Regions from separate parts of the Lysinibacillus sp. OL1 genome, predicted to be linked through region 3. Evidence: predicted binding sites of a transcription regulator. Region 3 holds the regulator's gene; each other region holds the start of a gene.
The links. Region 3 encodes LexA, which represses DNA repair genes until DNA is damaged. Its sites were predicted from a motif close to CGAACATATGTTCG; they were not measured.
Positions count from the first base shown of each region.

Region 1: EW028_RS07820 (carbohydrate kinase) is a predicted target of LexA. The motif match lies at 1,589-1,602, and genes of this name have one in related genera.
Region 2: parE (DNA topoisomerase IV subunit B) is a predicted target of LexA. The motif match lies at 1,861-1,874, and genes of this name have one in related genera.
Region 4: uvrB (excinuclease ABC subunit UvrB) is a predicted target of LexA. The motif match lies at 1,878-1,891, and genes of this name have one in related genera.

Region 1 covers NZ_SJDS01000003.1:130,126-135,748, forward strand. Annotated here, with positions in the region: gene EW028_RS07810 (MarR family winged helix-turn-helix transcriptional regulator) at 1-85, opposite strand, end outside; gene EW028_RS07815 (MFS transporter) at 270-1,520, shown strand; gene EW028_RS07820 (carbohydrate kinase) at 1,635-2,726, shown strand; gene EW028_RS07825 (pseudouridine-5'-phosphate glycosidase) at 2,731-3,645, shown strand; gene EW028_RS07830 (RelA/SpoT family protein) at 3,851-5,623, shown strand, end outside.
Region 2 covers NZ_SJDS01000002.1:162,472-168,094, reverse strand. Annotated here, with positions in the region: gene parE (DNA topoisomerase IV subunit B) at 1-1,840, opposite strand, end outside; gene plsY (glycerol-3-phosphate 1-O-acyltransferase PlsY) at 2,392-2,994, shown strand; gene EW028_RS05200 (HesB/YadR/YfhF family protein) at 3,014-3,304, shown strand; gene EW028_RS05195 (spore germination protein) at 3,493-5,037, shown strand; gene EW028_RS05190 (Ger(x)C family spore germination protein) at 5,063-5,623, shown strand, end outside.
Region 3 covers NZ_SJDS01000001.1:37,982-43,604, reverse strand. Annotated here, with positions in the region: gene EW028_RS00220 (YneB family resolvase-like protein) at 1-620, opposite strand, end outside; gene yneA (cell division suppressor protein YneA) at 617-931, opposite strand; gene lexA (transcriptional repressor LexA) at 1,098-1,715, shown strand; gene EW028_RS00205 (gamma-glutamyl-gamma-aminobutyrate hydrolase family protein) at 1,823-2,545, opposite strand; gene EW028_RS00200 (prepilin peptidase) at 2,579-3,331, opposite strand; gene EW028_RS00195 (hypothetical protein) at 3,398-4,090, opposite strand; gene EW028_RS00190 (PilN domain-containing protein) at 4,087-4,680, opposite strand; gene pilM (type IV pilus biogenesis protein PilM) at 4,680-5,623, opposite strand, start outside.
Region 4 covers NZ_SJDS01000013.1:104,936-110,558, forward strand. Annotated here, with positions in the region: gene uvrB (excinuclease ABC subunit UvrB) at 1-1,804, opposite strand, end outside; gene EW028_RS20115 (IDEAL domain-containing protein) at 2,255-2,503, opposite strand; gene EW028_RS20120 (competence protein ComK) at 2,731-3,240, shown strand; one part of gene prfB (peptide chain release factor 2) at 3,284-4,312, opposite strand; one part of gene prfB (peptide chain release factor 2) at 4,314-4,388, opposite strand; gene EW028_RS20130 (competence protein ComK) at 4,511-5,053, opposite strand; gene secA (preprotein translocase subunit SecA) at 5,379-5,623, opposite strand, start outside.

The DNA.
Region 1 (5,623 bases), on a different contig from region 3:
ATTGTGTGACAACCCTTGTTTTTTTTCTAAGGTTTGCACAAACACAAATTTGTGTATAATCAATATTTTTAAGTTGATTCTTCATCGACAGTACTCCTTTAAGGGGATTCTACTCATTATAAGTATACACCCAATAACTAGAAATTACTTCTTGACAGCTTTATGAACGATTACTATGATTATACATGTATATACATATAAATGAAATAAGCAGACTTAAACATGTATATACATGTTTTGTAGTCTATCAAAGAAAAGAAGGTGTTGAGGTGAAACGTGTTCATTATAGTTGGTTTATTTTAATCGTCACATTTTTCTCGATAATTGTCGCAGGAATTACAATGTCATCATCTGGCGTGTTTATCGACCCTCTTGAAAAAGAATTTCACTGGGATCGTTCAACCATTGCTTTAGCCTTTGCTGTAAGTTTGTTTTTATATGGCATATCTGGACCATTTATGGCTGCATTACTTGAAGTCATTGGCTTAAAGAAAATGATGCTAGGTGCTATGGCAACTTTAGTATTAGGAATGACTTTAACATTTTTGATGAGTGAATCCTGGCAGCTAATTGTTATTTGGGGGGGCATTATTGGTCTTGGAGCAAGTCTTTTTTTAACTGTCCTTAGCCCATATGTTGCGAATCATTGGTTTGTAAAACGCAGAGGATTAGCGGTTGGTATTTTAACGGCAAGTACAGCCACGGGCCAGTTAATTTTATTACCAGTTCTAGCTATCATTATTGAACACTATTCTTGGCGATGGGCTATCGCATTAATGCTACTCCTTAGTATCATAATGTTTTTCATGATTGCGCTTTTTATAAAAAATAGACCTCAGGATATGGGGTTAACTCCTTATGGACAAGAGGAGGCTATAGAGGAACAACAAATACAGCAAAAAAAGAATCCAATAGCTATGGCTTTTAAAGGTTTATTTGAGGCGATTAAGGTTAAAGCATTTTGGCTCTTAGCAGGTAGTTTTTTTATTTGTGGGCTATCGACAAGCGGATTAATTGGTACTCATTTTGTTTCTTATTGTATTAGCTTTGGCGTTCCTTTAGTCACTGCCGCATCATTACTTTCTTTTATGGGCATTTTTAATTTATTAGGTACAACTGCGTCTGGCTGGTTATCTGATCGCTTCGATAATCGGTGGTTATTGTTTTGGTATTACCTGTTAAGAGGTGCATCTCTATTATTGCTCCCTTATGCACTCGCACAAGGATCATTTGTTTTATTAACGATTTTCACGATTTTTTACGGACTAGATTGGATTGCTACAGTGCCACCAACCATCAGTATGACACGACAAATTTTTGGTATGCAAAAAAGCAGTATTATCTACGGCTGGATATTTGCTTCACATCAAGCAGGAGCAGCGGTTGCTGCGTATGGTGGGGGGTTAATTTATAAATTTTTCAATTCTTATACATGGGCATTTTTCCTTGCAGGAATGTTTTGTGCAATGGCCAGTTTATTCGTTATCATTGTTAAAAAACAAACACCCCAGCAAGCGTAAACACATAAAAGTTGAACCTCGGTAAGATGGGGTTCAACTTTTTTAATAAAGAATCTTTTGACATAACACAAACAAAAGTTTATAATATAAACAAATATAATAAAAGGTGATGCTATGAATGAAAGAGAACAGGCGGTGCTTGCTTTAATTCGCCAGAATCCGTTTATGTCTCAGCAAGAAATGGCAGATGCAATGAATCTGTCGCGTCCTGTGCTTGCTAATTTAGTGTCTAGTTTAACGAAGCAAGGAAAAATTGTAGGTCGTGCTTATATATTACCCGAAGAAAATGAAATTATTTGCATCGGTGGAGCTAATTTAGACCGCAAATTCCATGTAAAGGGCAATGTTCAATTTGGAACATCTAACCCTGCCAGCTCTTCCTTTAGTGTAGGTGGCGTTGGTCGAAATATTGCTGAAAACTTAGGCAGATTAAACCACCAAGTGACGTTACTGACAACGGCAGGTAAGGATGCTGATTGGCAAGTGATCCAAGAGGCTTCGGAATCCTTTATGAATCTACGTTATGTAGAGCAGCTTGCAGAGGCTTCCACAGGTTCTTATACTGCCATCATGGATGAACAGGGTGAGCTAGCACTAGCTGTAGCAAATATGGAGGTTTACGATCTTCTGTTACCGAGCTTGTTGAAAAAACATGAAACAATGCTTGTAAACGCGGGCTGTTTTATTTTGGATTTAAACTGTCCAAAAGAAACTGTGGCGTATATCCAGCAAGTAGCCCTTGCTCGTGATATTCCACTTGTCATTGTGCCAGTATCTTCGCCAAAAATGAATCGACTACCTGAAACATTACAAGGCGTAACTTGGTTTATTTGTAACACAGATGAAGCGGAAACGATTGTTGGACATAAAATTGAAAACGCTACCCATTATGAAAAAGCTTTACAACAGCTCCTACAATTAGGTGCGGAGCATGTCATTATCACGGCTGGCAGCAAGGGCGTTTATGCAGCATCTACAACGATTGCCCCTTGTCATGTTGCCGCTAAAGTGATTGACAAAATTGAAGATGTGACAGGAGCAGGAGATGCCTTTGTCAGCGCTGTTATTCACAGCTGGCTGACTGGACAATCTTTTGAGACATGTATTGATGCTGGATTAACCAATGCAAAAAATACATTGGCATCTCCTTATACAGTAAGACCTGAATTATCAGTAGATTTGTTGAAAAATGAAATGGAGGAATAACAACATGAAAGAATTCATCGTATTATCAGAAGAAGTAAAAGCAGGACAAGCAAAAGGTCTACCGATCGTTGCGTTAGAATCAACAATTATTTCACACGGTATGCCATACCCACAAAACGTGCAAACTGCGCGTGAAGTTGAGCAAATTATTCGCGATAATGGTGCAGTCCCAGCAACAATTGCATTAATTGATGGGAAAATTAAAATTGGTCTATCAGATGAAGAGCTAGAAATGTTCGGTAATGCTCAAGGTGTTGCAAAAGCTTCACGTCGTGACTTAGGCTACTTACTAGCAACGAAAAAATTAGGTGCTACAACAGTTGCAGCGACAATGATCTGTGCAGAGCTTGCAGGTATTGAAATCTTTGTTACAGGTGGTATTGGTGGTGTACATCGTGGTGCGGAAACAACAATGGATGTCTCTGCTGATTTAGAAGAATTAGCACAAACAAATGTTGCCGTTATCTGTGCGGGTGCAAAATCTATTTTAGACATCGGTCTTACATTAGAATATCTTGAAACAAAAGGTGTGCCAGTGGTTGGTTATGGTACGAATGAATTACCAGCATTCTACACACGTCAAAGTGGATTTGATGTAAACTTCCAATTAGATACGCCAGAAGAAATTGCAGCAATGCTATCTGCGAAATGGCAATTAGGCTTAAAAGGTGGCGCTGTCATCGCAAATCCAATTCCTGAGTCTGAAGCATTAGAGCATGCATTTATTACAAACATTATTGAAAAAGCTTTAGTTGAAGCTGAAGAGAATGGCATTCAAGGTAAAAATGTTACACCATTCTTACTTGGCAAAGTTAAAGAATTAACAGAAGGTAAAAGTCTTGATGCCAACATTGCATTAGTGAAAAACAATGCAGTAGTCGGCGCGAAAATTGCTGTAGCTTACAATCAATTACATTAATCAATTTGTCGAAACAAGGACTCTTTGTGACGTGAAGTCGCAGAGGGTCTTTTTTATTAAAAAGAAGAATATTTTTTCCATTTTTCGAACTGTTCACGAGATTAACTAAACTAAATGATACAGTCTCTTTACAATAGACCACAATATTTTATACAATTAAGTTTATATCTAATCTGAAAAATTTGACGAGCAAGGTGGACATGTTATGGCGAAAGAGCAAATTTTGACTCCTGAGGACGTTTTTGAGTTAGTCAAATCCTACATGAATGATGAAAATGTCGCATTCGTGAAAAAAGCATATGAATTAGCAAGGGATGCCCATATTGAGCAATTCCGTAGCTCTGGTGAACCGTATATTATTCACCCAGTACAAGTAGCAGGTATTCTAGCTGAATTACAAATGGACCCAGAAACTGTAGCGGCAGGTTTTTTACATGATGTTGTCGAAGATACCGATTTTACACGGGATGATTTGGTACGTGAATTTGGCGAAGAGGTGGCCGTGCTTGTTGATGGTGTTACCAAACTAGGGAAAATTAAATATTTATCTAAAGAGGCGCAGCAGGCAGAAAATCATCGGAAAATGTTTGTGGCTATGGCGCAAGATATTCGTGTCATCCTCATTAAGCTAGCAGACCGTCTTCATAATATGCGTACGTTAAAGCATTTACCTGCTGAAAAGCAACGACGCATTTCAAAAGAGACGCTCGAGATTTTTGCACCACTTGCTCATCGTCTTGGAATTTCGACTGTAAAATGGGAGCTTGAAGATACAGCACTGCGCTATTTAAACCCACAACAATATTATCGTATTGTCAGTCTGATGAAGAAAAAACGTGATGAACGTGAAGCTTATTTAGAAAATGTGATGGCTGAGATGAAATCACAACTGAATGAGGTTGAAATTGACGCAGATGTCTATGGTCGACCAAAACATATTTACAGTATCTATCGAAAAATGGTGTTACAAAAGAAACAGTTTAATGAAATTTATGATTTATTAGCCATTCGTGTTCTTGTCGATAGTATTAAAGATTGCTATGCCGTATTAGGGATTGTGCATACACTTTGGAAACCAATGCCAGGACGCTTTAAAGACTATATTGCTATGCCAAAACAAAACCTGTACCAGTCTCTACACACGACTGTTATTGGACCTTATGGTGATCCGTTGGAGGTACAGATTCGTACAAAGGAAATGCACAAAATTGCAGAGTACGGGATTGCGGCGCACTGGGCATATAAAGAAGGTAAAAACGTTGATCATCAAAAGCAAAATGTCGACCAAAAATTAACGTGGTTCCGTGAAATTTTGGAGTTTCAAAATGAATCTTCCAACGCAGAAGAATTTATGGAATCCTTAAAATTTGATTTATTTTCTGATATGGTTTATGTCTTTACACCTGAAGGTGATGTCATTGAATTGCCAGCAGGTTCTGTTCCTATTGATTTTGCCTACCGTGTTCATTCCGAAGTAGGAAATCGTACGATTGGAGCGAAAATCAATGGGAAGATGGTACCGCTTGATACACCATTAAAAACGGGCGATATCATTGAAATTTTAACTTCTAAACAATCCTTTGGTCCGAGTCGCGATTGGCTTAAAATAGCTCAATCCTCGCAGGCGAAGAATAAAATAAAGCAATTCTTTAAACGACACCTGCGTGAAGAAAATATTGTCAAAGGTAAAGAAATGATTGAAAAAGAAATCCGTGCTCAGGATTTCGATTTAAAGGAAACGATGTCCTCCGAAAACCTAAAACGGGTATGCGACAAATTTAACTATACGAATGAAGAAGATTTGTATGCGGCAGTTGGTGTGAATGGTATTACTGCGCAACAGGTCGTAAATCGTTTAGCTGAAAAACGTCGTAAAGAACGTGAGCAGGAAGAAGCACTAGAGAAAATTGAACAAAAAATGAAAAATCCAATTCCACAAAAGCGTACGGAATCGGGTGTTATTGTAAAGGGTATTGAT
Region 2 (5,623 bases), on a different contig from region 3:
TCTCCGCTCGTGCACCATCCTCGATTGTGACACGAATTAATGTCCGTGTTTCAGGGTTCATTGTTGTGTCCCATAGTTGGTCTGCATTCATCTCACCAAGACCTTTATAGCGCTGTAATATGTAACCCTTTCCAACCTTCTTGATGGCCTTTTGTAAGTCACTTTCTGTCCAAGCATATTCAATGACTTCTTTTTTTCCTGTACCTCTTGAGACTTTATAAAGCGGCGGTAGTGCGATATAGACCTTTCCAGACTCAATGAGCGGACGCATATAACGATAGAAGAATGTTAATAGCAAGACTTGAATATGTGCCCCATCCGTATCCGCATCGGTCATGATGACTACTTTATTGTAGGCAGAATCCTCCACCGCAAAATCCGTGCCAACACCTGCCCCAATCGCATGGATAATCGTTGAAATTTCTTCGTTTTTCATAATATCCTGTAGCTTGGCTTTTTCTGTGTTGATAACCTTCCCGCGCAATGGCAGAATCGCTTGGAATGTACGGTCACGTCCTTGTTTAGCAGAGCCACCCGCAGAATCACCCTCGACTAAATACAGCTCATTTTTTGCTGCATTACGTGACTGAGCTGGCGTTAATTTTCCAGATAAAATCGTACTACCCTTTTTATTTTTCTTGCCATTTCGTGCATCCTCACGCGCTTTACGAGCTGCTTCACGCACTTGCTGCGCTCGAATCGCTTTACGAACAAGTGAAGCTGATAACTCTGCATTTTCCTCTAGCACATACAAAATTTGCTCAGACACTACACTATCTACTGCAGAACGAGCCTCACTTGTCCCAAGCTTGCCCTTTGTTTGTCCTTCAAATTGCAGTAAATGCTCTGGGATACGAACAGACACGATCGCTGCTAAGCCCTCACGAATATCTGTCCCCTCAAGGTTTTTATCCTTGTCCTTTAACAGGCCAATTTTTCTTGCATATTCATTAAAGACACGCGTCAATGCTGCCTTTGCACCCGTTTCATGTGTACCACCATCACGTGTACGGACATTATTAACAAATGATAAAATCGTTTCTGAATAACCATCGTTATACTGGAAAGCGAACTCTACTTCGATTTCATCCTGTACGCCTTCTACATATTTTACTGGATGAAGAACATCTTTTTCCTCATTCAAATACGCAACGAAAGCCTCGATGCCATTCTCATAAAAGAACACATCGCTCTTGCCTTCCTCGCGCTCATCAATTAATTCAATTTTTAAGCCCTTTAATAAAAAGGCTGATTCACGTAATCGTTCTGCTAACGTATCATAATTGAATTTTGTGACAGAGAAGATCGTTTCATCTGGTAAGAAATGAACAAGCGTTCCTGTCTGCTTGGTCTGCCCAATGTTTTCAAGTGTTGTGACAGGCTGTCCACCATGCTCAAAGCGTTGACGATACTTTTTACCATCGCGATGGATTGTCACCTCTAAAAATGTTGAGAGCGCATTCACAACGGAAGAACCAACACCATGTAAACCTCCACTTGTTTTATAGCCACCTTGACCAAATTTACCACCAGCGTGTAGCACAGTAAAAATAATTTCTGATGTCGGTTTGCCCATTTTATGCATACCGGTTGGCATTCCACGTCCAAAGTCGCGCACACTCATACTTTGATCTTTATGAATTGTGACAATAATATGAGATCCAAAGCCAGCCAGTGCTTCATCCACCGCATTATCTACGATTTCATACACAAGGTGATGAAGTCCACGGCCATCCGTCGAACCGATATACATGCCAGGTCGTTTGCGTACCGCTTCTAATCCTTCTAATACTTGTATAGCGTCATCATTATAGACGCTAGGTGACTGTTTATTCGTCAAAAAAATTCCCCTCCAAAAAACAAACACATGTTCTATTTATGTTCTCATCCTAATAATAATAGCATTTCCTGTCAATAGCTAGCGACAGGTCCAATAAAATTTTAAAATTTGCTCACAGTTTTGATCTTTTTTATTAATAGTAAACATCTTCAACAGTTGCTTAAAATTGGTATTTGAGCAAGACAGACTGCTTCTAGCTTCCATCATCATTTGACGCATTGAAGCCTACTTAGTTGCAAAATAAAGTGGTGATGCTTGCACACTACCTCGTGCCTTGCGCTGAAACAGGATAAAGTTAGACTTCTATTCTACCAAAGGAATGAGCGATTGACAAAATTGCCATTTTGCCTATATTTTTATAAAGGTTTTAGTGCTTCCTGCAAATTTACGTCTAAAAGCCTAGTCCTCGCTAATAGATTCTCTTTTGTATTGATTCAAGACTTCGGATGAAATCTCCTTCATAACATTGTAGATTAGCAAGAAAAAGTGTAAAATACTTGTTACAAACTATTAGTACCAAGTGATGGACTATGAATGAAAGGAGTCCAACTATGATCAATGGACTTATTATTTTATGTGCTTATCTAATCGGCTCTATACCTTCTGGATTATGGATAGGCAAAATTTTTTATAATACCGATATTCGTGAACACGGGAGCGGTAATCTTGGTGCGACCAATACTTTTAGAACATTAGGGAAAAAGGCTGGTATTATTGTTACAGTGATGGATGTCTTAAAAGGGACTGCCGCTGTCTTACTCGTGACACTTCCTGTTTTCTCTGATACTACACTCCATTCTTTATTACTGGGCCTTGTCGCAGTAATCGGTCATATGTTCCCGATCTTTGCCAACTTCCGTGGTGGGAAAGCTGTGGCAACGTCAGCGGGTGTATTATTAGGCTATTCTTGGCTACTCTTTGTCCTACTATTTATTACCTTTATTGTGACTTTAAAAATCACAAAAATCGTCAGCTTAACATCAATGATAGCCGCTTTAGTAGCGCTTATCTATGCAATCGTTTATTATTTTATTACAGGTGACTTTGCATTAGGCATCTTGGTAGCCTTTTTATTTACCTTTATTATTTATCGTCACCGTGCCAATATTGCCCGTATTAAAAACGGCACCGAACCAAAGGTAAAATGGCTGTAGGAAGAGAGGAGCATTTGAAATGAATATTGCATTGACAGATGAGGCCCTACAATGGTTCAAACATGAAATGGAAGTTGAACCTGGTGATACAATTCGTTTTTATGCACGCTATGGTGGCTCAAGTCCGTTTCATGAAGGCTTTTCGCTAGGCATGACACGTGAGGAACCTATTGCCATAGGTGTACAGACAGAAATTGATGGTGTTATCTATTACATTGATGAGAAAGATCTTTGGTTCTTTAACGATCACAATTTACATGTAGATGTTGATACAAGTAAAGATGAATTACAATACGACTATCGTACATAAAACAGTCTGTCCTTTCCATACATGAAAGGACAGACTGTTTTTTTATTTATCACAAACAAGGACACACGAAAGTTGCAAGTGATGTAATATTGCTACAAATAGCTAGATTTTTCATATCTCTTTCGTTTATCTCTCAAAAAAATTGTCCATTCTAAAGGTAATGAACGACCTTTTGAGGAGGAAAACACATGTCCATGTCTAGCAATAACGAGACCTCCCCATCCCATACAACGAACGATTTATTGTATACTTCCCTATCTAAAAATATAAAAATCATTCAACAGTCACTAGGGCATAGTAATGATATTATCATACGTGAAATTGCGATTGGAGAAACTGATCCCCATAGCCTCGCCATTATTTCCATTGATGGCCTATCGGATAAAACGACTATTTCTGATTCTGTTATCGATAAACTGATGGCAAATATTGAAGAAGAACAAGATATTGAAATAACAACCATTAATCAATATGTTCGAAATTCCTATTTAACAGTAGGCGATGTGACGAATATTGAGCATTTCACAACACTCTACAATGCCATTCTCAATGGTGAAACGGTTATTTTATTAGATGGCTTTGCCGAAGGGATTGTGACAAGTACTAGAAGTGCCAAGGATCGAGCTGTCACGGAGCCATCGACGGAATCCGTTATTCGCGGACCGAGGGAGTCCTTTACGGAAACCTTGCGTACGAATACAGCGCTCATTCGTCGCAAAATTAAAAGTCCGAATCTCTGGATTAAGTCCCGTGTTATCGGAGATGTGACACAAACAGATGTAGCGGTGATGTATATAAATGGCATCGCCAGTGACAAAATCGTCGCAGAGGTATTGGCTCGACTAGATCGTATTAATATTGATGGCATTCTGGAAAGTGGCTATATTGAAGATTTTATTCAAGACTCAAAAAACTCGATGTTTCCAACCGTCTACAACTCCGAACGTCCTGATGTCATCGCAGGTGAATTATTAGATGGCAAAGTGGCGATTCTAGTTGATGGCACACCTTTTGTCTTAGTCGTACCAGCGCTATTTACATCCTTTTTACAATCAGCAGAAGATTATTATCAGCATTGGATGATTAGCTCACTCGTACGTATACTGCGTTTCTTTGGTATCAGTCTGGCATTAGTAGCACCATCCTTGTATGTGGCGATTACTACCTTTCACCAGGAAATGCTACCGACACCCATGTTAATTAGCATTGCTTCACAAAGGGAAGGCGTACCCTTTCCTGCAGTAGTAGAAGCGCTTATTATGGAGGTTGCCTTTGAGGTCTTAAGGGAAGCTGGACTTCGTATGCCTCGGACAATCGGTCCTGCGGTATCCATTGTAGGTACTTTAGTTATTGGACAGGCAGCAGTTGATGCAGGCGTCGTATCCGCTGTAATGGTAATTATTGTAGCCTTAACAGCGATTTGTAGCTTTCTCTTCCCTGCCTATGGCTTATCGAATACGATTCGTGTACTACGTTTCCCATTAATGATTTTAGCTGCTATGTTTGGTTTATTCGGTGTAATGTTTGGCATTATGCTAATTATTCTTCACCTATGTAGCATTCGTTCATTTGGTGTACCTTATTTAAGCCCATTCGCACCATTGGTATTACAGGATCAGAAGGATGCATTTTTGCTGTTCCCGCGTAGAAAATTACTTACACGACCTCGTTTAGTCAATCAAAAAAATATTGTTAGAGGACATAACTATATCAATCTAAAAGGCAGGAAATAACAACTGGATAAATGAGGAATGGAATATGGCAAAAATAAAATGGATTTGCTTACTATGTATCCTCACAATACTGTTAAGTGGCTGCTGGAGTAAGCGTGAATTAAATGAATTGGCCATTGTCGTAGCATTGGGCATTGACAAAATAGATGAGGAATATGAAATTACGGTTCAAATTGTTGATCCTAGTGAAATTTCAATGCGCCAAGCTTCCACTCAACGCTCTCCTGTCGTTAGCTATCATTCGAGAGGTGAGACCATCTTTGAGGCCATTCGCAAAATGACGACTATTGCAGCACGAAAACCTTATTTTGCCCACCTTCAAGTGGTTGTATTAGGGGAAGATCTCGCAAAAGAAGGCATTAGTGATGCACTTGATTTAATTGTAAGGGACCATGAATTTCGTAAGGATTTCGACGTCATTATGTCTCACGATGCAACAGCAAAGGATGTATTAAATGTACTAACACCCATTGAAAAAGTTCCTGCTAATAAAATGTTAAATTCCCTTGATGTCTCTGAGAAGGCTTGGGGCTCCACAATAGCTGTTAATATTGATGAATTAGTCAATACCTTAAGCAATAAGCAT
Region 3 (5,623 bases):
ACAGTCGCCTTACTTACCTCAAATCCTAACCCTCTAAGCGTTATAGAAATTTCTTCAAAGGTAAATCCACGTTTGCGGAGCTTCACAATTTCCTCTACAGGTAGATCTTTTCGCTCCTGCCCCTGCGGATTACCTCGGTTCGATAAATTATTTTCTGGACGATAGCCGTTTTCTACAGCACGTCGCATACCTCGTCGAATTTTAGCATTATGGATTCTACGCTGATACTCCTCTACAATCGCTAAAATTTCAAGCAGCATCGTATCCATTTCATTTAATTGAACTGGGCCTGCATCACGCATCGAAAAAACGTCAGTTGCTGACTTTTGTAATAAATGTAATACAGCCATCCTTGCATTGCCTCGTCCTAAACGAGTTTCATCTTGGACAAAAAGAGCATTAATGTTCTTATCTTTTATAAAATCAAGCATTTCTAGTAAGCCTTCACGTTCTACATCATAGCCACTATGTTGATCTTTAAACACGCCCTTCACCGCATAGCCTTGCTCTTTAGCATAGCGCAGCAACTCTTCCTGCTGGCGCTCTAATGAGGAGCTTTGTGTTTCTTTTTCAGTACTTACGCGACAATAGACAACAGCCGATAGTTGATTATTTATCATTGTTCATTTCTCGCAATTTCGATAGTATTGATGGGACTGGCTTGATCACTCACTACAGGAATAACTAGAGATTTTCCCGCTACAATTTTAATATCTGCTAGTTCATTTTCCGTTTTTACAAGCTTTATCCAATCATCAGTACTCATTTTACCACGATATTGCTCAGCTAACGACCACAAGCTATCTCCATGTTCAATTTGAATTTCTGCGTAACTAACTTTTCCTGGATCAGTAATGTAAAGGTATGCTGCAAATAGTAAACAAGCTCCTATTAAAATTGAGATATGTGTGTTTTTCTTCAACCATGTCATAATCATTACCCCTTTTTAAGAATGTTTGTTCGGAATGTATGTTCCCATAATAAAGCGAACAAACGTTTTTGTCAAACACTTTTCGAACCTATGTTTGCATACATGTTCGCATTCTGTTATACTATCAAATAAGTAGAATGATATTAGAAAAAAGAGGTGAGCACTCATGAAAAAAGTTTCGAAAAGACAAGAGGACATTTTAGCTTTCATTAAGGAAGAGGTACGAGCTAAAGGATATCCACCATCAGTACGTGAAATTGGTGAAGCAGTTGGACTTGCTTCCAGTTCAACTGTTCATGGACATTTAGCTCGATTAGAACAAAAAGGCTTTATTCGTCGAGATCCAACAAAGCCACGCGCAATTGAAATTTTAGAGCCTGAAGAATCCATTCAAAAGCAACAGGTGATCCATGTCCCACTTGTCGGGAAGGTTACAGCTGGTTCTCCAATTACAGCAATTGAAAATATTGAAGAATACTTCCCATTACCCGATACGTATGGCACAAGTGAAGATCAATTGTTCATGCTAGAAATCATGGGGGAATCAATGATTGAAGCTGGGATTTTAGATGGAGATTTAGTCATTGTCAAACAAAAGGCAACAGCTAATAATGGGGATATTGTTGTAGCTATGACAGCTGAGGATGAAGCAACTGTAAAACGTTTCTTTAAAGAGAAAAACCATTTCCGTTTACAACCTGAAAATTCTTCTATGGAACCTATTATTGTCGATCAAGTTTCTATTTTAGGACAAGTTGTAGGTCTTTACAGACGTGTACATTAACGATTAAAGCAGGTTTTGAGGATTATGTTCCTTCTAAGAGCATGTATCCTCTTTTTTACGCAAAAAAAGAATCCATATACGATTGGATTCTTTGTATAATGCCCCTTCTAAGCTTCCTTCTTAAATTTTAAGCTCGCTTCAATAAAGGCTGAAAATAGCTTTTGAGCACTCTCATCTCCTGCTATGGCTAGTTCCTCAGGATGCCACTGAACAGCCAAGCAAAATGGCATCTCCTCATGAACTACCGCTTCGATAATACCGTCGCTGGATTTTGCTGCTACTTTTAATTTTTCTGCTAACACATTCACCGCTTGATGATGAAATGAATTCACTGCAATCTTCTCTTGTTCAACGATAGTCGCTAATAGATTGTCAGCAATAACCTGTACAGAATGGGTAGCTACAGCTCGACCTGATTGCTGCATATGTTGGAGTAACTTGGTACTAAAGTGATCACTATCAATATCCTGATATAAGGTACCACCTAATGCAACATTTAGTATTTGAATTCCTCGACAGATCCCGAAAATAGGCATCTTACGTTGGAATGCGGCTTCAATCAATGCTAACTCAATCGTATCTCGCGCTGGATGAATTTTTCCAAGCTTTAATGAAGGCTCAGCCCCGAATAGAAATGGGTGCACATCATGACCACCAGATAATAATAAACCGTCTGTAAGGGCTAAAATCTGGGCTGCCTCTTCTTCTACTCCAATTGGAATAATCAGTGGAATTCCACCTGCTTCAATGATGCTTTTACTGTAAGCAGCATTTAATTGAGAGGATAAATCATCCTCAACAAAGGCTGTAATACCAATAATCGGTTTCACTTGCTTCCCTCCAAATTCTTGAAAATTGCACAATTACCAAAAGCCTAGATACCAATTAATTAATACATCGCCATAGAAATAAACAATAACTGCGGCCAATGCAATAGATGGCCCAAACGGAATGGGTGTTTTTCTCCCCTGTTTGTTTTTCGATAACATGGTAATCCCGACAATCATACCAATCACTGCTGCTAAAAATAGCGTTAACAGTGTATCAATCGTACCCAGAACGAGACCAATTAAAAAGAATAATTTAATATCGCCTCCACCCATGCCACCGTTTGATAGCACAGCAATGATATATAATATGCCAAAACCAACCACAGCACCCACAAGAGAGTCCCACCACGGTGTTAATGGTGACAGCACTCGTCCAATAGCTAGCAAAGGTAAAAAGAATACTAACACCTTATCTGGAATTAGCATATAGGCCAAATCTGACACAACGATAATAACTAATAAGGAGATAAAAAGGAACGCTACTATCAATTCTATGCCCAAGCCTAGCTGCCAATAAGCAAAGGCAAATAATACACCTGTCATTAATTCTATGACTGGGTAAACCCAAGAAATTTTATTGCCACAACCCCGACATTTTCCTCCTAAAAATACATAAGACAAAACTGGTACTAAATCAAGCGCCGTTAGTCGTCTCTGGCATTTTGGACAATGTGAAGGAGGATGTACAATCGACTCCTTCTGTGGTACACGTAAGCCAACTACATTATAAAAAGAGCCAAAGACAAGTCCAAATAAAAAAATAAAGATCGTATAAGCCATTTCCAATTTTATGTCCTCCTAAACCAATAGGCGCCCATACAAATGAAGTATGGTGCGCCTATCAATAAAGTTTTATTGTTGTTCCTCGTAATAGAACGTCGTCACTTGCACTGTTGCCTTTAACGTAAGATCTGCATCTTTCTCAAGCTGTGCCTGCTCTCCTGGCAATTTAAATTCAATCTTATCGGTTTTCATGACACGCTCTAATTGTTCAACCTCCTGTAAAAAGCTTTCAAGAGAATTAAAATCAAGCGCACCCACCTCTAATATAAAAGTAATAAGCTTTAGATTAGTTGGTAAAGAGTCCTCCGAAAGAGATGCAATCGGTGTAGTACTCTCCTTGTTCTGCTGATCACCATTGACCTCTGCTTCAGCCTGCTCCAACATATTGAGATCATTCGATACATCAGAAGGTGTCACAGTGCCGTCTTCACCTTGAACCGTTAAAGACAGTATACGAGTTCCTGTCACCTCTTCAATCTCAGCTAAATCAAGAATAATCTTTTCAACGGCTCTTGTTGCAGGTAGCTTTTGTCTTAAGGCTAATATATTGATAGTAGGCTGTCCCTGCTCCTTGTCTAATTGTGCTAGTTGTTCTTTGACATTAGCTAATTCTTGCTGCACCTGCAATACATTACTCTCTTTTTCATTCACCTCATCCAATTTTGGTGACAGCAAATAATAATACAGCGCAAATAAAATAGCAGCTATCAACGCCAGTAACAAGATCATAGATGAATTTTTACTACTCGTTAATTTATTCATGAGCGTCGTCCTCCAGCTAAATACATAAAATCGATTGTTGCTGTGATGGACACTGAATATCGCGGTACTTCTTTAAATTTTTGTTGGGGTGTTAACGCCCTTTGTTCACCTAGCTCTATTTCAAAGTTTGAGACAGTGTTAATTTGAGCATCTGTAAAATAGCTACTCATTAAAAGTCGCTCCACATATTTCGATATATCTGTCATCGTTTCAAAATCCACTTCAATATTCACTGTGTTCTCTCCGAAAACGTAGCTACGTAAATAGGAATGAGTTGGTAATAAAGTTTTTGTTTCATCAATTAACGGTGTTACAGGATAAGAAACGCTTTGAATAAAAGTCACAGACTCTTCCAACGAACCCTGATCGACACTTTGTCGTGCGTCTAGCTCTTGCTGCAATTGATTAAGCTGTGTTGTTAATGCCTGTTCCTCTGCAGTCAATCGAGACAATTCACTTTTGGATGTAAAAAATAAAAAAAGTAAATAAGCTACAATAAGTCCCACAATGACAATCACCAAGCTATAAAAAAGCTTGGGAGAGGTTGTTCTTTTTTCAAGTTGTGGTAAGAGGTTTATATCTGGAACCATTAACGAACCTCCTTCAAAGCTAAGCCAAGCAACGTTGAAAATTCTCGCTTAAAGCGAGGAAACGATTTCTCAATTTTTTTCCCATCGACAACCCTCAGTGGTGGTTCTAAATTAGAAGCGAGTAAGTTCCCAATTGATTTCAATAGTGGGTTATCGCCAAGCATGATAATTTCATCCACTGTTTTTTCACCTTTATGTAAAGAAAACTTAAAGAAATTCATCATCCGATCAATCTCTAGAACCTGATCCATTACGACCATTTGATAATTCTCTGATTCGCCATTATAAATAAATTGATAGCTAAACTCATTCTCCTTCTTCCCCTGCCATTGCGTCATATCTACTTCAATGGTTTGATAGCGCAAAAACTCCACTTGGCCATTGGAAAAAATACTGATAGAGAGTTCATTAATCGACCATTCTGCTATTAAATATGTTTTATTAGGCATTAATAAGGACATGTGCTCTAATAAGCGTATATTACAAAGCGCACGAATATCGGCAGCTTCGGGTTCTAATGAAACATCTAACAGCATCCCTACTAGTTTCGTAATCTCTTCAGAAGGCGCAGCAAATAAGATAGCCTTGCCATCCTCGGCATCTGCATCATACACATCAATTAAAGGGTCCTGAAATGGTAAATGAATGGAATGTCCCAATTCCATCTCAGCATATCCTCTTAATTCCTGAGGCTTTACATCTTTAGGGTGCTCAAAGTTTTTTAATAGAACCGTCGTATCAGGGACAAACATGCGAACAGCCTGTTTTTTCCCTGTCCATTTCATTACTTGCTCTTTAATCACCTCAAAAAGAGCTACCTCGTCGATTATTGTCCCATTTTCAACGATTCCAGCTGCTAAAGGGTATTCATAGCCCTGCCACTGATTAGGCTCTGGTCCTTTCGCCACAATCGCACGTAGCACATAATCCTTCAGTTCAATCG
Region 4 (5,623 bases), on a different contig from region 3:
CTGCTACTTGTGTTGCGCGAATCACATCTGGGATTTTCTTAATGATCGTTTGAGGTGTTATGCCATGCTCCTCGTTATAAGCCATTTGTAACGCACGACGACGTTTCGTTTCATCAATTGCCTTTTTCATCGAGTCTGTTACATGGTCTGCATACATAATGACATGACCATTCGCGTTACGAGCAGCACGACCAATGGTTTGAATCAATGAACGCTCTGAACGTAAAAATCCTTCTTTATCAGCATCTAAAATGGCCACAAGGGACACTTCAGGAATATCAAGACCTTCACGCAATAAATTAATACCAATTAGCACATCATACGTTCCTTTGCGTAGCTCACGGATAATTTCAATACGCTCTAGTGTCTTAATTTCTGAATGTAGGTATTCTACTTTTAAGCCCATTTCCTTCAAGTAGGCCGATAAATCCTCAGACATTTTCTTCGTTAGCGTTGTCACTAAAACTCGCTCATCTCGCGCAATTCGATCTTGTATCTCATCAATTAAATTATCGATTTGCCCTTCGATAGGACGTACATCAATTAATGGATCTAATAATCCAGTTGGTCGGATAATTTGCTCTACCATTTCTGGTGTATGCTCCAGCTCATATGGACCAGGTGTGGCTGATACATAAATTGCTTGATGTACACGATTTTCATACTCTTCAAAACGCAAAGGACGGTTATCAAGTGCTGATGGCAAGCGAAAGCCGTGTTCTACGAGCACACCTTTACGCGCTTGGTCACCATTGTACATTCCTCGAACCTGTGGGAGTGTTACATGACTTTCATCAACCACAAGTAAAAAGTTTTCGGGGAAATAATCTAGCAACGTATATGGAGTGGCACCTGCTTCACGCAATGTTAAATGACGTGAATAGTTTTCAATCCCAGAGCAAAAGCCCATTTCACGCATCATCTCTAAATCATACCGTGTACGTTGTTCTAAACGTTGTGCCTCTAGTAATTTATCTTCTGCACGTAATAAAGCAAGTCGTTCCTCTAATTCTTTTTCAATGTTTTCAATCGCTTTACGCATTTTCTCTTCTCGTGTAACGAAGTGGGATGCAGGGAAAATAGCAACATGCTCTCGATCCGATAAAATCTCTCCCGTTAGTGCATCTACCTCACGGATACGATCGATTTCATCCCCAAAAAATTCCACACGAATACAATGCTCATCACGAGAGGCTGGGAAGATTTCCACTACATCTCCACGTACCCGAAATGTTCCGCGTGTAAAACTAACATCATTTCGCTCATACTGAACGTCTACAAGCTTGCGTAATAGCTGATTACGTTCAATTTCCATACCTGTACGAATGGAAACAACCATTTCTCGATATTCTTCGGGAGAACCTAAACCATAAATGCAGGACACAGATGCAATAATAATGACATCCTCACGCTCAAACAATGCAGAGGTAGCAGAGTGACGCAGCTTATCAATTTCATCGTTAATACTAGAGTCTTTTTCTATATAGGTATCTGTTTGCGGTACATAAGCTTCTGGTTGGTAGTAATCATAGTAGCTGACAAAATATTCTACGGCGTTATTCGGGAAGAACTCTTTAAATTCACTATATAACTGGCCAGCTAGTGTTTTATTGTGTGCCATGATTAGTGTTGGTTTTTTAACTTGCTGGATGACATTCGAGATGGTAAATGTCTTACCTGTTCCAGTAGCACCAAGCAATGTTTGATGACGTTTGCCTGCTTTCACACCCTCCACTAATTCCGCAATGGCCTGTGGCTGATCCCCGTTAGGCTGATATGGCGCTTGTAAATCAAATGATTGCACTCATGTCCACGTCCTTTCCTTCCAATTTGTACATATATTTTAGCATAGCAATATTAAAATTTCGAACATTTAACGAACGAATGTTTGTAAAATTTTTTTTCATCTCTAAAATTTTTATTACATAATAATAAGGTCCATTTAACTTGTTACTCTTATAATAGCCGTTTTATTAGATTTTCAAGCTTCATCGATGGATGGGATTTCCTTTTTGCTTCATGTGTAGCTCATACTCTCTCAGGAGCCTGGCTCTCCTCCTTTTATGAGCGGATTCTACTTTATCGGAGCGCTCTCACTTTTTTATAAACAGAGGCTCAAACTTTTTGAATGACTTTCCTCATTCTATAAGCAAAACCACTTCTTCTAGCCAACACATACACTCTTTACTTCCACTGCAACTATTTTCAAAAGCAAAAAAACCCCACTCTCCAATAGATATGGAGAGCGGGTTCGTCAATATGATTCTTCTTCTGTTTGGAGTAAGGAAGTTAGTTCGGATGCGTATTGATAAAATGCGTTTTCATCTTTTTCATCGAGTGCTCTATCTATCAGAACCATGAGCTGCTCTTGCCGATGCATACGCTGGATACGATTTAAAAATAAATCTAAATAAATCTCGTTTAATAATTTCTCTGCCTCATCAACTTTTTTCGACTGACCAACGGCTTTCAGAAAATCGGTATACGAATAATATTTATCCAACGATCTCACCTCGATCCTTTTCTAAATTATATGAAAATTGAAATTAAAAAGCAATGCTTACGATTCGAAAATATCTTAGATTAGCTATTAATCAATTGATATTTAGAGCAAATTCTCTAGGCATTTCGTGCTTTTATGAACGATTTTCAACTATTTCATCCAATTTAAGAAAGTCATATTTTGTTTTACACTACCGTTATCACTAGAAAAAAGGAGGCACTCCCTATATGACAACTAACTTTGTAAACGGCTACTTAATGTCATTCAATACTTATTTGCTACAACCTATTCAGCATGACTCCAAAGTCTTCACGCATGTGATTGATAAGCATAATGAGCTGATTGTTACACGCAAACCGATGCATGTCCTTCGAAAATCCTGTCTCTCATTAGGATCTACCTATGAAGCCGCAAAACAATCGGCTAAACGTTTTTTCGGCAATCAACACAAGCTACCAATCGTCGTGGCCTTTGATTATGGTTATCCCTGTATTTTTCTGCCAACTTATTCTCCCAGCTCCATTCATAATATATGGATAGGGCTTCATGCAATTATTAATATTACACCTAGTGAAATGGGGTGTATTGTAACGTTAAAAAATAATAAACAAATCGAACTACCTATTCGATATGCTTCTATTAGTAAACAATTTCTTAACGCTTCTATGCTGTATAAATATTACATGAATGAACGAAAACAGCTTAGCCAAGATGCACCCTATCACCCACCCTTTTAACAAAAATTCCCCAAGAGCACCTCACTCTTGGGGAATTTGGGTATTAATTTATTTTTGAACGTAAATAGGCATTAATAAATGGATCTAAATCGCCATCCATCACTGCACCCACATTACCTGTTTCTTCATTTGTACGATGATCTTTCACCATTGAGTATGGGTGGAAGACATACGAACGAATTTGGGAGCCCCAGCCTATTTCTTTTTGTTCACCACGTATTTCATCTAATTGTGCCTGCTGTTTATCAAGTTCTAATTGATATAGCTTCCCTTTTAACATCGTCATCGCTTTTTCACGGTTTTTAATCTGGGAGCGCTCAGCTTGACATTGTACGATCGTACCAGTAGGAATATGCGTAATACGAACGGCAGAATCTGTCGTATTAATATGCTGACCACCTGCACCTGTAGCACGATACGTATCAATTTTTAAATCCTCTGTACGAATATCGATTTCAATATTGTCGTCAAACTCTGGCATAACATCACAGGAAACAAAAGACGTATGACGGCGACCAGACGAATCGAATGGAGAAATACGTACTAGACGATGCACACCCTTTTCCGCTTGTAAATAACCGAAAGCATTGTGACCTTTAATCGACAATGTTACAGATTTAATTCCGGCTTCATCTCCTGGTAGATAGTCCACTGTTTCCACTTTAAATCCACGCTTCTCAGCCCATCGTGTATACATACGCAATAGCATTGAACCCCAGTCCTGTGATTCCGTACCACCAGCACCAGGATGCAACTCTAAAATGGCATTGTTTTGATCGTATGGGCCACTTAGCAGTAATTGAAGCTCAAAATCAGCCATCTTTTGTTGGAATTCTGCTAGTTCTTTGCCTAGTTCTTCTTGTAATTCTTCGTCTGGTTCTTCACGTAAAAGTTCCAGTGTCATATCTAAATTTTCATGTGTTTCCACTAAATCTTTATATTCATTGACAATAGCTTTCAAGCCATTTCCTTCATTGATAATCACCTGAGCACCCTGCTGATCATCCCAAAAGCCTGGCTCTAGCATCATTTCATCTAGCTCCTGAATACGTGCCTCTTTGTTCTCTAAGTCAAAGAGACCCCCTAAAGTCCGCCAATTTTTTGGCTGTAGTGTCTAACACATTGCGTACATCTGCTAATTCAATCATCGTTAAATCCTCCGAACGTTAGTCATGGAGCTAACAGTTTATTCATAAAGCCCCGTATCTTTTTATTATAACGTTTTTAGAAACGAAAACATACTATATAGCAGATGTTTTGTGCAATTAAGTCAACTATCCTGCGTCTCGTCCTCAAACATATTTTTGGCAAGACGTTGAAATACTTTCACACGGTCATACTGAACAAGTAAATATTTTGTTCGTTTCTCTAGTCTATATTTTAATAAAAAAGCTCTTTGAATCCGAGACTCTAACGCATTCACACTGACATCCACAATAAATTCCTTGCCATTCATAAAAGTAACCTTTGTCATCTTTTTATCCACAGCGACATAGTCATCTATATGATGGACAGCGAACCAGATACAGTCAGGATGTAGAGGAGACCTACTAGGGAACCATAAAATATTACAACGTTCGTGCACGACAATAGGATTTTTATTAAGTTTGCCTAGGATCATTTTTGAACCATCGAACGCTCCTCTTAAACTAGAACCAAAATAACGCAGATTAAAGTCCAATAATTTCGTTGGTGGTAGCGTAGATATATACTCATTATTTTTCTCAAACACCTGCGTACATAAATTTCCAAAGGAATCATACACAGGCATATACATCATTGTTTCACTATTCATAATATCTTTTTTATGCATCTATAGTCCCCCTTCATACATTTTATGTTGCTTCCAGTCAAAATAAAAAGGAATATACTACTCTACATTCCCGCTATTTTCAATGAGTAAGATTGCTTAAAAATCCCAATCTCTCTTAAGACTTAGTCTTACAATCAATAATTCAGGATAATAATAGGATAAATAACTTGTACTAAATACCTATTATTACAGCTATTGTATACCCATATTTTTCAATTGTCTATAAATTCTGACTTTTTTTACTAAAATTTCTTCATTTTTGAGTTATTTTAAAAAAGAAAAAATCATTTCAACACGTAGTTAAAATGATTTTTTCACCTAGATATTATTGAGCTGTGCCATGACAGTTTTTAAATTTCTTGCCGCTACCACATGGACATAAATCATTACGGCCAATGTTTTCAGCTTTACGTACTGGTTGCTTTTTCGGCGCAGAGCCACCTTCTTCTTTTGGATTAACAGCCTGCCCCTTCGCCACCTCTTCACGCTCCAGATTATTGCGGATTTCTGCTTTCATCGCATATTTCGCAACATCCTCACGAATAGAGGCTACCATATCCTCAAACATTG